Regions from separate parts of the Yersinia sp. SCPM-O-B-9106 (C-191) genome, predicted to be linked through region 2. Evidence: predicted binding sites of a transcription regulator. Region 2 holds the regulator's gene; each other region holds the start of a gene.

Region 1 (3,888 bases), 100 kb from region 2:
GTTCTTTGGCTATGGTGCGAAAACCAAAATGAGTGGTTTCCTTCTCCTGATCTACCATTTTCTGTGCCTGCTTTTCAGTCAATTTCTCGAGGAAGTGTACCAGAACTCCGATGAAAGCCCCATCTCACTTGATATTAAGGTAACTGCTTAATCACAGTTTTCTCAACATCATACAGAAGGGGAACATGCAACTAGCCCTGATACTTCAGCGGTGCAGAATCATTCATTTTGGACTCTGCATCATCAGATAGCGCTAAATTGCCCTCGGGTTTATCTTCCATACTAGCTTTCTCTGCTAGTGTTGGACTAATAGGTCGTTTTACCTCGACCCCCAGAGTACGAAAACTTTCAACTTGCCCTATAAGGTTACCACGGCCTTGCGACAGTTTGTTCATTGCCTGACGATAACTTAATTGCGCTTTATCAAGGCTTTGCCCTAAAGACTCCATATCATCAACAAATAAGCGTAACTTGTCATAGAGTTTGGCTGCTCTCTCCGCAATACGTTGTGCATTTTGGCTTTGGTGTTCGTAGCGCCATAAGTTAGTAATAGTTCGTAAAGCCACCAACAGTGTTGTTGGGCTAACCAACATAATATTGTGCTGTAATGCTTCGCTGACCAATTCTGGTTGGCGATCAATAGCGACCAAAAATGCAGGTTCAACAGGAATAAACATCAGTACATAGTCGAGGGAACGTAAGCCAGGAAGTTGCTGATAATCCTTACGGCCCAACATTCTGATATGGGCACGCAATGATGATAAGTGCTCATTTAATGCTGCTTCGCGCTCAATATCATCTTCACTATTAAAATAGCGCTCATAAGCTACTAACGACATTTTAGCATCGATAACGACATCTTTACCCTGTGGTAAGCGCACAATGACATCCGGCTGCATACGACTATTACCATCGATTTTTACGCTAACTTGGGTTTGGTACTCATACCCCTCACGTAACCCTGAAGCTTCGAGCACCTTAGCTAAAACAACTTCACCCCAATTACCCTGGGTTTTATTATCCCCTTTAAGGGCCTTGGTCAGATTTAGAGCTTCCCGTGCCATTTGAGCATTGAGTTGTTGTAAGTTACGGATTTCATGGGTGAGAGTATGCCTTTCCCGAGCCTCTTGCCCAAAGCTATCCTGAACCTGCTTTCGAAAACCATCTAGCTGTTCTCGGAGAGGTAATAGTAAGCGATCCAGACTGTGCTTATTTTGTTCGTCCGTACGACGACCGGTTTGTTCAAAGATGCGATTTGCCAGATTTTCGAACTGTGTGGTTAGCCGTTGCTCACTATTTAGGAGTAAACGCTGCTTTTCTTCTGCGCTCAACCGTGTTTCTTCCAAGCGGATAGTGACTTCTCGCAATTCAGCTTCTTGCGCGCTATTCACCTCTCGTTGAGCCCGTAATTCTTGATTGAGCTGCTCACATTCATTATGCCAATGAGCTAATTGTTGTAGTTTTTCAGCATTTGCCGCTAACTGGCTGTGCAAATTACGCTGTTCTAATTCACCTTGCCGTAATTGCTGTTCATTACGTTGTAAAAGGGACTGTAATTCTAAGGTATTTTGCTGAAACTGTTGTAGTGACTGCTCCAGCAACCGCCGCTCTATATCTTGCTGTGCTTTATTGCGCTGCTGATACAAACTGGCAATCAGCCAACCAATAAGCCCACCAATTAGGCAGCCTCCCAGCCCATAAAATAAACTGATATCCACGGTTATCTCCCCATTAACCTATTGTCAGTCAAGGTAAGGGGATACTGTATGGATGTCCAGAGTGTTTTTCCGTTACATACCATCTTGCGATGCTGTACGCATAAATAACAAGCAGATAAAAAACCACTTACTTTGCGACAAAAAAATGCGTTAAAACTGTCAACCACAAAATATGGATACCACTTTAGGTTCAAACAGAGTTAATCAATCCAGTGAGAAAGCCACTGAATACCAAAGGCACCGGGAGCCAGAATACCGAATGCCCAAATGATGGCAGAGGTGATATTAGCTAACTGGAAATAGAACCTTGGCATAGCACAAATTCCGGCAACTAAAGGAACAACCGCGCGTAATGGGCCAAAGAAACGACCAATAAAAGCACCGAAGAACCCCCAACGCTCAAAAAAAGCGTGCCCGCGGACAAGTAGTTGGGGATTACGGGAAAGTGGCCACAGGGTACCGACGCGATCTTTGTAATAATCACCAATCCAATAGGAGAGCCAATCGCCAAAGAAAGCCCCCGCCACAGCGGCAGCCCAAATCGGCCAGAAGGAAATCCCGCTTTCACCGATTAATGCACCTAATCCGAGCAAGATAACCGTTGCAGGTAGCAGTAAGGAAAGAAAGGCTAACGACTCACCAAAAGCTAGGATAAACACGATAGGTATTGCCCATGCTTCATGTTCACGAACAAAATCAGTAACAATAGCAATGACGTCATTTAAGGTCACAGGCATTTTCCTGTTATCAATAAAGTAGCCACTAGCATACCCAATGTGTCGACATTTTTGCTTAACAAAAAATAAACGGCCAGAAGATTCCGACCGTTCATTAGGACTAAAGCTATTAACTTGTGATATCAAGCGTTGGCAGTAACCGCCTTATTGCCAGCCATTTCGGCTGATCTGCGAATCCACAGCTCACGCCATTTTTTCAGTGCTGATATCAAGATAATTACGCCCAGTGTCATCATGATGATTGAGATGATGCCATTGAACAGATTGTAACCTTTCGCTGCTGAGTTGAAGTACACATGGGTGATCATCCAGTAGCCAGCATAGTTGACGGTAACAAACAGATAAGCCAGTGGGATAACACAGGTCAGCATATAAACCCGCTTGGTTGCCAAGCGTAGGATGATAGTGGCACCAATGATTAAACCAACAGAAGCCATTAACTGGTTTGATACACCAAACAACGCCCAGACCGAATTGATATCACCAGAGTTGAGGAGATAACCCCACAACGCACAAGCAATAACGCTGCACGCCAATGTACCCGGTAACCAATCAGTGCGTTTTAATGGAGCCCAGATATCGCCCAGGAAATCTTGTAGCAAATAGCGAGCAACACGAGTACCTGAGTCAACTGCTGTCAGGATGAAAACAGCTTCAAACATCACAACAAACTGGAAGAAGTAAGCGGCCAGACTACTAAACCATGGCACACGAATGAAGATATCTGTCATACCCACAGCTAGGGTTACAGCGCCACCGGTACGGCCATACAAATCTAAGCCAATTTCCTGGCTCAGTTTTGGCAGGTTAACCACTTCCATACCGAGCACACTCCAGGCTTCGGCTGAAGAGTTAATCGCGAAGTAGTCAGCAGGGTGCAAAGAAGTTGCAGCGATCAAGGCCATCACCCCGACCATACATTCGGCCAACATCGCACCAAAACCGACAGGTAAGATATCACTCCATTTGTCGATTTGTTTTGGTGTAGTGCCTGAACCAATAAAGGCGTGGAAACCAGAGATAGCACCACAAGCAATAGTAATCGAGATAAACGGCCAGACTGGGCCAGCCAGAACGGGGCCACCACCATGGATAAACTGTGTTACTGCTGGGAATTGAATTTCAGGGTTAATAAACACAACCCCTACAATCAGTGCACCGAACACACCGATTTTCATAAAGCTGGAGAGATAACCGCGAGGAGTTAACAACATCCAGACAGGCAAGGCCGTTGCGAAGAAAGCATACATTGGCAGAATGATACTAACGGTATCCGCCTTCAGCATTAACCATTCACCAAGCCAGGTGCCTTCAATGTAAGGACCGACGAACACGCACACCATAATGGCGGCGATACCGACATAAGAAGCCCCTTTCATGCTGCCGGTCATGCGCTCCCATAAGCCAACACAAATCGCGATAGGGATTGTCAT
Region 2 (3,888 bases):
TAATTCGCCCAGATATTCACGAAACACAGTTGAATAGAGTTTATTGCCTTTAAAGGTGCGGCGAATAAAGAACGCGCCCAGACGGCGGAAAATCGGGCCAGCTGGCCAGAAATTCAAGTTAATACCGGCAGCAATATGCGGCGGCACCAGCCCTTGATGATAAAGCACATAGGAGAGCAGCAGATAGTCCATATGGCTGCGATGGCAAGGCACATAGACGATTTCATGGCCATCTTGTGCCAATTGCCGCACGCGCTCTGCATTGTGGACATTGATGCCCTGATACAAACGGTTCCACGTCCAGCTCAAGACTCGGTCGGACAGACGCACAGCTTCATAAGAGAAGTCGGCGGCTATTTCTTCCATTAGCGTAATGGCGTTTTGTTGCGCTTTCTCGTGAGAGATTTTTTTGGTTCGCGCTTCATCGGCGACTGCTTTTTCAATTGCTTTGGACGTTAACAGTTTTTTGAACAAATCCTGACGGGCCGGTAGGCTCGGGCCAACCGCAGCTAACCGCTGACGCGAGAAATGCATTCGCGCTACGCGTGCCAATTTATGGGCGATGGTTTTATCGGTACCATGCTCACTGGCCATTCGACGCAGTGATACCGTGGTCGAAAAGCGCACAAAACTATCGCGGCCCAGCCACAATACAGCAAAGAATTTCTGCACGCCGTTTAGCACGCGCAGATGTGGCGTACCATGGCCTTCACGCCCCGGAGAGCGGCCAAACATCACCGAGACCGGCAGCATTTGGATATCCAGCTCCGGATTATTGCGATGCAGATCCAGATAATCGTGGAATAGCTTGACCGACTCCTGTTTCGGGGCGTAATAGCGAAACACCCGCGGGCCGTTATCGATAAAGACATGGCTGGGAAGGCTCACGCCATCGATTTCCAATGGAATCAATGGGTCGGGCAGATCCTGCGCCTGACATTGCGCTCGCAAAGTCAGCAAATCAGCCTTAGAATTGTAAGGTAAAACGTACAGAATAGGACGAGACGGGTCTAACCCTAACTCAGTCACAGGATCTGCCGGAATAACCTTGCTTTTTACCAACAGTTTAAGTGGTAAATTCAACAACTTATAATATATTTTACGCCAACCTGACATAACTACATGAAGCCTCTTGTTAGCAATTCGTCGCAAGGATACCAGAAAGTGGTTTTGAGATCTGTGGTGATGAGACAACAGAAAACGGCAAAAATCATCATTAACTTAAGATAAAGGCAATAAAATATGGCGAACCAATCAACAGGGTTAATCCGAATCTATAAAGCAGCGGGTTATTCTGTTAAAGGCTTAACCGCAGCTTGGAAAAATGAAGCCGCATTTCGGCAAGAAATGGTGGCCGCCATACTCGCTATCATACTGGCCTTCTGGCTGGATGTAGATGCAATCACACGGATTTTATTGATTGGCAGTGTTGTTTTAGTGATTATTATCGAAATCATTAATAGTGCCATCGAAGCCGTGGTGGACCGCATCGGCAGTGAATTCCACGAACTATCAGGCCGGGCTAAAGATATGGGCTCTGCCGCCGTGTCTCTGGCCATCTTGTTGGCGCTATTTATATGGATAACTGTGCTTTGGCAACATGCTGGTTAATCAATGCTGTTGATGTAAACAGTGATTAATCCCTGTTTTTATTCACTCTTTGGTTCCCAATACCTGCTTACCTGTATATACTCACAGCAAGACTGTATAAACAAACAGGGGGCGGAATGAAAGCACTTACTACCAGACAGCAAGAGGTTTATGACCTGGTGCGCGACCACCTAGCGCAAACAGGTATGCCACCGACCCGTGCCGAAATTGCGCAGCGTCTGGGGTTTCGCTCTCCTAACGCCGCTGAAGAGCATTTAAAAGCACTGGCCCGTAAGGGCGTTATTGAGATTGTCTCCGGCGCTTCCCGTGGTATCCGTTTATTGATGGAAGAAGAAGATGGCCTGCCACTGATTGGTCGGGTTGCCGCAGGTGAGCCGCTGTTAGCCCAACAACATATCGAAGGGCATTACAAAGTTGATCCTTCCATGTTTAAGCCGAGTGCAGATTTTTTGCTGCGGGTTAATGGGATGTCGATGAGAGATATCGGTATTCTGGACGGTGACTTATTGGCGGTACATAAGACTCAAGATGTGCGTAATGGGCAAGTGGTTGTTGCGCGAATTGATGATGAAGTGACGGTAAAACGTTTGAAAAAACAAGGTAATATCGTACAACTTCTCCCAGAAAATAGTGAGTTTCAGCCGATTGTTGTCGATCTGCGTGAGCAAAGTTTCACTATTGAAGGTTTGGCTGTTGGTGTCATCCGCAATGGCGACTGGATCTGATTTTAACGTTTATTTATATACCCTTCAATGGAAGGGTATATAAAGCATTTAATTCCTCTAATACTTAACTCAATCTAGTTTGAGAATATTCTGATAATAACTTATTAATTGCTGTTTTAACTGAAAATTACGAGTTTTTATTTCCTGTTTATTGCCATGGTGACAGTGATTAATATTAATCTTACTTTGATTGTCAGTATCCTTTGCTATAGTTATTCATACGGTAAGCGAAGCAACAATATTTAATTTAAATTATGACTGTGAATAACTCATTTAAATTAAATTTGTTTTTAGGGAGTAAATATACTTACCGTGTTGAATTAAATAAACTGACGAATCTTAAGGTAACGGAGATATTATGAATAAAGATCAAGTCGACGGTAACTGGAAGCAGTTTAAAGGTAAAGTTAAAGAGAATTGGGGCAAGCTGACTGATGATGACCTGACCGTCATTGAAGGTAAGCGTGACCAGTTGGTGGGTAAAATCCAGGAGAAATACGGCTATCAGAAAGAGCAAGCCGAGAAAGAAGTTAAAGCCTGGGAAGACCACAGTAAATATCGCTGGTAACAGCGTTAAATGGATTTAAACTGATATTGATATAAATCTATCGTGGCTCTCATTTTTCAGAATGCATTTTATTAAATGGCACATTCTATTAGTAGAGTGTTAATTTCTATTGCATCGTAGAGTGATGATTTTTTTAATGAGGATGTTCTGCTACTCCTGTATTTATATCGATATGGACACAAGGAAGTGTCTTACTTATATTTTATTATTTCCCACCTATTCTATATATGATGAACCGCATCCATTATATTGGATATAGGCGGTAAATTTTTTATAAGTGGGTTCCCTTCGAAACTGCCGCCTTTCTAGCGACAGTTTGATTTTATCACCAGAAGGTTATTTCTTTTTCGTCACAATAGAATGGTCGTGGTCACAATGTTCATGACTTTCACAGGCTTCAACTTCTCCACATTCCGCACATAAACCATGAGCCTCAACCACACTATGACGTAGGGTAAAACCCGACTGTTTTGCTAACAGCGCCAAGGCTTCTTCGATGCCGACTGTGGTGCGTTCTGTCACAATCTTGCAGCGATCGCAGATGAAAAGCGCAGAAGTATGAGTTGGTTCTTCAAAATGATGACACAACACATAGCTGTTCGCTGATTCTACGCGGTGAATAAACCCTTGTTCCAACAAGAAATCCAAAGCGCGATAAACTGTGGGTGGTTTTGCTTGCGGCTCAGAAATACGCAGCAGATCTAACAGGTCATAAGCGCTGATTGCACCGGGCTGCTGTGCCATTAATCGTAATACTTCAAGACGTTGCGGTGTCAGCCGGACGTTACGTTGTTGGCACAGGCTCTCCGCCTGGGCAAGCAGCTTTTCCTGATTGATAGGGTTCATCATATACATCCCGCAGCATTCGAATAGTATCGATTTTATCATATTTACTGATAATCGCCGATAGATGAAAAAACGAGGAGCCACGGAGTGTCAAAATTTTGGCAAGTCGCAGCAGTTAGCGGCAAATTTTCACTCTTT
Region 3 (3,888 bases), 1.9 Mb from region 2:
AAACTTCAAACTAGATTTAATACTCGGTGAGCTGATGAAACAGTTGATCCGAATGCGGTGTGCTAACTCTTCCCAGCCATAGTGCTCGACCAGTTTGGTCAACAGTTGTTCAAGGGTAATGCCGTGTAACGGATCTTTTGATACATGGTCGCTCATCATTTGCCCTGTTTATTTATCTATTAACCCTAAATTTAGCGGCACACCTTACGAGGAATCGAGGTATGCCGCAAGATATTAAGATATAGCGATGAATTGCTGGCGCAACTGGTGTACTTGATCGCGTAATTCTGCCGCCTGTTCGAACTCCAGATTTTGCGCGTGTGTGTACATTTTCGCTTCCAACTCTCGGATTTTTTGGTCAAGCGCTTTCGGTGCCAGAGATTGGTAATCATGGATGTCAGCCACTTTACCGCCCCGCCCTTTCCCTTTACCGCGCAGTGAAGGTTGGCCCAATTGCAAAATATCGCCGACTTTCTTGTTAAGCCCCTGTGGAATAATGCCGCGCTCTTCATTGTAAGTTTGCTGCTTAGCCCGGCGGCGCTGCGTTTCACCAATGGCTTTCTCCATCGAGGCCGTAATTCTGTCACCATAAAGAATTGCTTTACCATTGAGGTTACGTGCTGCACGGCCAATGGTCTGGATTAAGGAGCGCTCGGAGCGCAGGAACCCCTCTTTATCAGCATCAAGGATAGCGACAAGAGAAACCTCCGGCATATCCAGCCCTTCTCGCAGTAAGTTGATCCCCACCAGCACATCAAACTCGCCCAGACGCAAATCGCGAATAATCTCTACGCGCTCAACGGTGTCAATATCCGAATGCAAGTAACGCACCCGCGCACCATGTTCTACCAGATACTCCGTTAAGTCTTCGGCCATCCGCTTAGTCAGCGTGGTCACCAGTACCCGCTCATTAATCGCCGCGCGGATGCGGATCTCTGACAGCAAATCATCCACTTGTGTTGCCACCGGGCGCACTTCAATCAATGGATCGAGCAAGCCGGTTGGGCGCACCACCTGTTCAATAATATCTCCACCGGATTTCTCCAGTTCGTATTTACCGGGAGTGGCAGAGACATAAATGGTTTGCGGCGCCAGCGCCTCAAACTCTTCAAAGCGCATTGGGCGGTTATCCAGTGCCGATGGCAGCCGGAAGCCATATTCCACCAAGGTTTCTTTCCGCGAACGGTCACCTTTGTACATGCCGCCGATTTGCGGGATGGTAACGTGGGATTCATCCACAATCAGCAAACCATCCGCCGGGAGGTAATCAAAGAGGGTTGGCGGCGCTTCACCTGGGCCACGACCAGAAAGATAGCGAGAATAGTTTTCAATGCCGGAGCAGTAGCCCAGTTCATTCATCATTTCGAGATCAAACTGAGTTCGCTGTGTAATCCGCTGTTCTTCAACCAATTTATTGTTGGCTAATAACACCTGACGCCGCTCAGCTAGCTCAATTTTGATGTCTTCCATCGCCTGTAAAATACGCTCCCTCGGGGTAACGTAGTGCGTTTTAGGATAGACAGTAAAACGGGGAACTTCATGCTGTAGTTGGCCGGTGAGCGGATCAAAAATGGACAGTCGCTCAACTTCTTCATCAAATAATTCAACCCGCACCGCCCACTCATCAGATTCCGCTGGGAAGATGTCGATAACCTCGCCACGCACCCGGAAAGTGCCGCGCTGAAACACTTGGTCATTGCGGCTATATTGCAATTCTGACAAGCGCCGTAAAATTGCGCGCTGATCAATTATCATGCCCTTGGTTAGATGCAGCATCATTTTCAGGTATAAGTCGGGATCACCCAAACCATAAATGGCGGAGACCGAGGCCACCACCACCACATCGCGTCGCTCCAGCAGGGCTTTAGTCGCTGACAGCCGCATTTGCTCAATATGCTCGTTTACCGAGGCATCTTTCTCAATAAAGGTATCAGAGCTTGGGACATAGGCTTCGGGCTGATAATAGTCATAGTAGGAGACGAAATATTCCACCGCATTATCGGGGAAAAACTCTTTCATCTCGCCATAAAGCTGTGCCGCCAAGGTTTTGTTGGGCGCTAATACCATAGTGGGCCGATTCAAATCAGCAATAACATTGGCAACCGTAAAGGTTTTGCCCGACCCCGTCACCCCCAACAGCGTCTGATGGGCCAGACCATTTTCCAGCCCCTCCTCCAGTTTACGGATGGCCTCAGGCTGATCACCCGCTGGCTTAAACTCAGAATGTAGTTTGAATAATTTACTCATGAATTTGCTACCCGCCGGAGAAATACACACTGTCAGGAGGCTAATTATGAAAGCCCCATAGATTTTTTCCACTGCTATGATACTGGATATAAAACCAGCTTCAAGCAGCAAAATGCCGAAATAGCTCTCAATGCGATATCCTTTGCATTGTTACAGTGACATGTTGCTAACATTTGCACCCTAAACGTATTTTATCCCCAGCCGTTCACATAAATACATTATTGATAGTCAATTGATTAAAGTTCATCCATATGTATGAACTATATTTTTGAGTGCTTGATTTTAATTAACTAATTGAAATTTAAATAAATTACAAAAAAGCCGAGAATCCGGACAACATGAGCGTAAGCCGCGTCCGCTCTCGCTTGCCATCAGTTTTCTATGGCTAATGCACAAGGTTATCCACAGGAATGGTGGATAACTCATTCAAGCCCATAAGGGCCGCGTGTTGGCGAAAAGCAAAGCTTAGCGATTTAATTGTGACAAACTGGCTTTTTTAGTGTTTTTTTTACATATTTATTTCACCGCATATTTCAATTAGTGCTAATAAATCTATTTGCTAATTCTATAATTTCAGCATCCTACGTGTACAAACTTAACAATCACCTGCGTGACTATATTTTTTGCACCATGTTATGCTTGATAGCACTGCTTAAGTGCAAAAAAATGCCACTCCCCTCCGATCCCTCCCACGGTTTGGGCTATTTGAGTATATCTTCGCGCGCCAAAACTATTTACAGCCCATTAACATACATATTTTAGCTCGCTTCAGCGCAACTTGGCCCAAGAGTTGCTTGATCTTGATAGAGAGATACTCACAACCACTCGTCAAAAAGATGGTTTTTATGCTGTGCTGCCGCTACCCAGTATGCAGATTTGCTGGTTAATCCTCACTAGCCGTTACAGAACACCGGGATACCTGTGAACAACTGAGACTGACTAAGGAGAAGCACTGATGCTGAGTTTAACCGCTGTAAATCAATACTATGGGCAGAATCATATCCTTTGGGATATCAATCTGGAGATTCCTCGCGGCCAATGTACCTGCCTAATTGGCCGCAACGGCGTAGGGAAAACCACGTTAATTAATTGCATCATGGGCCATCTGCCAATTAAAAGTGGCACCATGACCTGGCAGCCTAACCATGAACCACCACAGAATTTGCTACAGCATCCTGTCGAGGAGCGCACCGCGCTGGGTATCGGCTATGTTCCTCAAGGGCAACAGATATTTTCCCAAATGAGTGTCGAGGAGAATATGTTGATAGCCGTGTTGGCTGGCCGCCATCCATCGCGCCATATTCCGGGCTGGGTTTTTGAGTTGTTTCCCCAGCTATATGACAAACGCAGTCTGCGGGGTGGCGAACTGAGCCGCAATCAGCAGCAGCAGTTGGCTATTGCTCGTGCACTGGTGACCGAACCGGAGTTGCTTATCCTTGATGAGCCGGGCAGTGGTGTATTGCCGCCATTACGTGAAGAAATCGGTAATATATTGCACCAACTCAGCAGCAGCTTTGGCATGACAGTATTGTTAGTCGAGCATAGATTGCCGTTTATTCAACATGTTGCGGATAGATTCTGTCTGATGGCGGACGGCAGAAATGTGGCACAAGGGACATTAGATCAGTTGGATGAAAATAT
Region 4 (3,888 bases), 730 kb from region 2:
ATCTGACTGTATTGCTTGAGCCGCTATCTATTGATAATGCTAAGGCTCTGACAAAAGACACCCAGCAGCGCCTGATCGCCTTATTGAATGCCACGCCAAACGGTGTCATTCGTATGAGTGATGCAGTAAAAGGTGTGGTTGAAACCTCACTGAATGTGGGTGTGGTTACCATGAATGAGAATGAAGTAGAAATCATCTGCCTAATCCGTTCTCTGATCGACAGCGGCAAAGATTACGTGGTGGGAATGTTGACTGCGATTGGTCAGTTGGCTGGCGCAGAAACCTCGCCAAAAGGCGGCTACCCTGGCTGGCAACCTGACCCAACCTCACCGGTGATGGCATTGGTGCGGGAAACTTACCAAAAATTGTTTAACAAAACACCCAATATCATGGTTATCCATGCCGGTCTGGAATGTGGTTTATTTAAAAAACCTTACCCAGAGATGGATATGGTGTCGATTGGGCCAACTATGACAGGGCCACATTCACCGGATGAACAAGTTCATATCGAAAGTGTGGGTCAATATTGGCAATTACTGACTGCGCTGCTGAAAGCGATTCCTGAGCGCGCATAAGAAACCCGGTTTTGTTTTATATGATTAACGGCGGCGCTTAGGCCCGCCGTTTTTTATTCGTCAGAGTTATTCCCAACTCAACAGTAATTGCCGCTCGAGTTGCGGATCCAGCAAAGTGACATGTAACCCCACCAAACGCACCCCCCGCTCCGCCCGCCGCTCATTCCATGCTGCCCGCGCTACTTGCAATAAATCCGCTTTATTCAGCTCCGGCCAAACATGCTCTTGTGTAGTTTGCTGAAAATCATGAAATTTTAATTTTACCCCTTGTCGGGCGATATGCAGATCCGGCCTAACCTTGCGAAGACGGGTTTCCAGCTCAATATAAAGCTTTTCAATCAATAACTCACAGCTTTCCCAATCATGAATATCCTCAGCCAGTGTCCGCTCGACCCCAACTGATTTGCGCAAACGGTCGGGAGAAACTTCGCGCTCATCAATACCGTGGCTGCGCTCCCATAGCACATGACCAAACTTACCAAAGCGCTTTAATAATTCAGCCTGTGGATAGTTTTGTACATCACTACAGGTTATCAGCCCCAGCTCTTGCAGACGTTTCGCGGTCACTTTGCCCACACCCGGAATTTTACTCAGCGGCAAGTCAGACAAGAAAGGCAATATTTTATCTGGGGTTATCACATACTGACCATTGGGTTTATTTAAATCAGACGCGATCTTGGCTAAAAATTTGATGGGAGCAATGCCCGCAGATGCAGTTAGATTAAGCTCCATAGCAATAGACTGGCGGATTTCTTGTGCAATTAATGTGGCAGAACCACTGCATGCCAGACAATCAGAGACATCCAAATAGGCTTCATCCAATGAAAGTGGCTCAATCAAAGGGGTGTAGCGCGCAAAAATCTCACGGATATGTAGCGACGCTTCTTTATATGCCGCCATTCGACCGGGGATCACTTTCAGTTGTGGGCAGAGTTTCAGCGCCATAGCGGTCGGCATCGCGCTGCGAACCCCATAACGTCGAGCAGGATAATTGGCGGTGCTAATGACACCGCGCCTGTCCTGACTACCGCCAATCGCAATAGGAATATCACGCAAACTGGGGTCATCGCGCATTTCAACAGCCGCGAAGAAGCAATCCATATCGACATGAATAATTTTCCGCATGTTTATCCCCCGCCAAAACCACTGTATAAGAATACAGTTAAATCGGAGAAATTCAAGATTAACCGAGATCCTGACCACGCAAATTTCGTGATAGCGAAAAACTAGCCTGGAAGCAGAGCAACCGCTTCAATTTCCAAGGCCAAATCATGATGTAAAATGGGCACTGGCACCACGCAACGAGCCGGTTTGTGTGGCCCTAACCAATCAGCATAAAGCGCATTGAAATGTGGCCATAGGGCAATATCACACAGATAAACTCGCACCTGAACCAAGCTATTTACACTGCAATGGCAGTCCGCGAGTATCCCCTCAATATTGGCAAAAACCTGCATAACCTGAATATCAAAAGGTTGGTTTGATAATGCCACGCCCTGCGCCGTGACGGGCAGTTGGCCAGAAAGATAGACCATACCGCCCGCGCAGACAGCATGGCTATAATGGCCTGCTGGCGGCAGGCCCGATGTTGAATTTATTAAGATAGGCTCGGACATCATCAAGACTTATCAATAAAGTGGGCCAAACGCGCTAAATCGACATTGCCGCCCGAAATAATCACCCCGACTCGTTTACCACGTAAATCCAGCTCATCACCAAAAGCGACAGCCGCCCCTAAGCAGCCGGTGGGTTCAACCACAATCTTCATTCGGCTGGCGAAAAACTTCATTGTCGAGATCAATTGGTCATCGCTGGCAGTCAGAATATTATCAACCCGCTCCTGAATAACCGGGAAAGTATAGTGACCCAAAGCCTGAGTTTGCGCGCCGTCCGCAATAGTCACTGGCGTGTCAATTTTAACAATTTTTCCGCTGCGGAAACTCTGCTGCCCATCATTACCGGCGGCGGGTTCCACCCCAAATACCTGGCAATTGGGATAGAGCGCTTTGGCCACCGTGGCACAGCCGGACAACAACCCGCCGCCGCCCAATGGCACCAGCAGCACATCCAGCTCGCCCACTTCTTCAAATAATTCTTTTGCCGCCGTCCCCTGCCCGGCCATCACATCCGGATGGTCATAAGGTGGAATCAAGCTTAGCCCCTGCTCTTGTGCCAGTTTACGGCTAATGGCTTCACGGTCTTCAAGATAGCGGTCATATAGCACCACTTCGCCGCCATAACCTCGTGTCGCCGCGATTTTAGCTGCTGGCGCATCTTTAGGCATGACAATAACCGCGCGAATACCTAATTTACGCGCAGACAAAGCAATAGCCTGCGCATGATTCCCCGACGAGAAAGCAATAACCCCTTTTGCTTGCTGTTCCGGCGATAATTTCACTAACGCGTTATAAGCGCCACGGAATTTAAACGCCCCCATATGCTGGAAATTTTCGCATTTAAAAAACAACTGCGCACCGGTCTGCTCATTGGCGGTGGAGGAAGTCAATACTGGGGTTTTAAGTGCAAAACCTGCAATCCGCTGATGTGCTTGGATAATATCGTCATAACTGATGACTAATGGGGCCATCTTCAACTTCCTTCAGTAGGGAGATAGGTATAAACAGTAGAGCGGGCGACGCCCAGATTATTAGCAACCACGGTCTGGGCATTCTTTAAATCCATCAAACCCGCTTGCGCCAGTTGACGGACAATTTCACGTCGCTGTGCCGGGTTTAGCGCGCGTGGAGTGGTATTGTGCGCGGCAGCGAATTGCTCCAGTTGAGTGCGCAGCATCTCAAGGCGAGGTGATGCCAGAGACTCCTGAACCTCTGCCGGTGTCGTTTGGATCAGTTGAGATAAACTGGCGCTGACGGCGGAAAACAGCGAGATATCCATATTTAGACAAAGTGCCCCGATGAATTCTCCTTTGCTATTTTTCAAGCCAATTGATGTGCTTTTTGCCGGGCGACCATCAGGAAATTGATTCGGATAATTAACAATAACTTCAGGAAAGTTAGGGTCGGCAATACGGCTCAACCCCAGTTCAGTCGCTGGCTCACCGATTTCACGACCGGATAAATTGTTTGAAATCGCCGCAATGGCATGTTCAGGTTGAGTCAGGTCATGCAAAACAAACTCCACTAAGGGTGCAAATGTTTTGCCCAGTGCCTCAACGATTTTTTTGCTCTCCCGCAACAGGAGTTGATCTTCTGTAAGTTTCATAATTAAAATATTGTCATTTATTGACAATTTGTCAAGTCAATTCTAACAGCAATAAAAAAGCTGCCCGAGGCAGCTCTTTTTTCAGAGAATA

Evidence for each region. Region 2 encodes LexA, which represses DNA repair genes until DNA is damaged. Its sites were predicted from a motif close to TNCTGTATGTACATACAGNA; they were not measured.
Region 1: the regulator LexA is predicted to act here: its motif matches at 1,809-1,828, upstream of rmuC (DNA recombination protein RmuC).
Region 3: the regulator LexA is predicted to act here: its motif matches at 2,328-2,347, upstream of uvrB (excinuclease ABC subunit UvrB).
Region 4: the regulator LexA is predicted to act here: its motif matches at 1,720-1,739, upstream of dinB (DNA polymerase IV).

Annotation. Positions count from the first base shown of each region.
Region 1 covers NZ_CP110791.1:4,089,655-4,093,542, forward strand. The annotation lists gene ubiE (bifunctional demethylmenaquinone methyltransferase/2-methoxy-6-polyprenyl-1,4-benzoquinol methylase UbiE) at 1-58, opposite strand, end outside; gene rmuC (DNA recombination protein RmuC) at 192-1,718, opposite strand; gene OP863_RS18455 (DedA family protein) at 1,919-2,449, opposite strand; gene OP863_RS18460 (carbon starvation protein A) at 2,578-3,888, opposite strand, start outside.
Region 2 covers NZ_CP110791.1:3,985,602-3,989,489, reverse strand. The annotation lists gene plsB (glycerol-3-phosphate 1-O-acyltransferase PlsB) at 1-1,116, opposite strand, end outside; gene OP863_RS18030 (diacylglycerol kinase) at 1,243-1,611, shown strand; gene lexA (transcriptional repressor LexA) at 1,728-2,336, shown strand; gene OP863_RS18020 (CsbD family protein) at 2,695-2,904, shown strand; gene zur (zinc uptake transcriptional repressor Zur) at 3,241-3,750, opposite strand.
Region 3 covers NZ_CP110791.1:1,491,441-1,495,328, reverse strand. The annotation lists gene OP863_RS06870 (VF530 family DNA-binding protein) at 1-156, opposite strand, end outside; gene uvrB (excinuclease ABC subunit UvrB) at 235-2,247, opposite strand; gene OP863_RS06860 (ABC transporter ATP-binding protein) at 3,203-3,888, shown strand, end outside.
Region 4 covers NZ_CP110791.1:3,252,666-3,256,553, forward strand. The annotation lists gene pepD (beta-Ala-His dipeptidase) at 1-575, shown strand, start outside; gene dinB (DNA polymerase IV) at 642-1,700, opposite strand; gene OP863_RS14810 (RidA family protein) at 1,802-2,194, opposite strand; gene OP863_RS14815 (threo-3-hydroxy-L-aspartate ammonia-lyase) at 2,194-3,162, opposite strand; gene OP863_RS14820 (helix-turn-helix transcriptional regulator) at 3,165-3,797, opposite strand.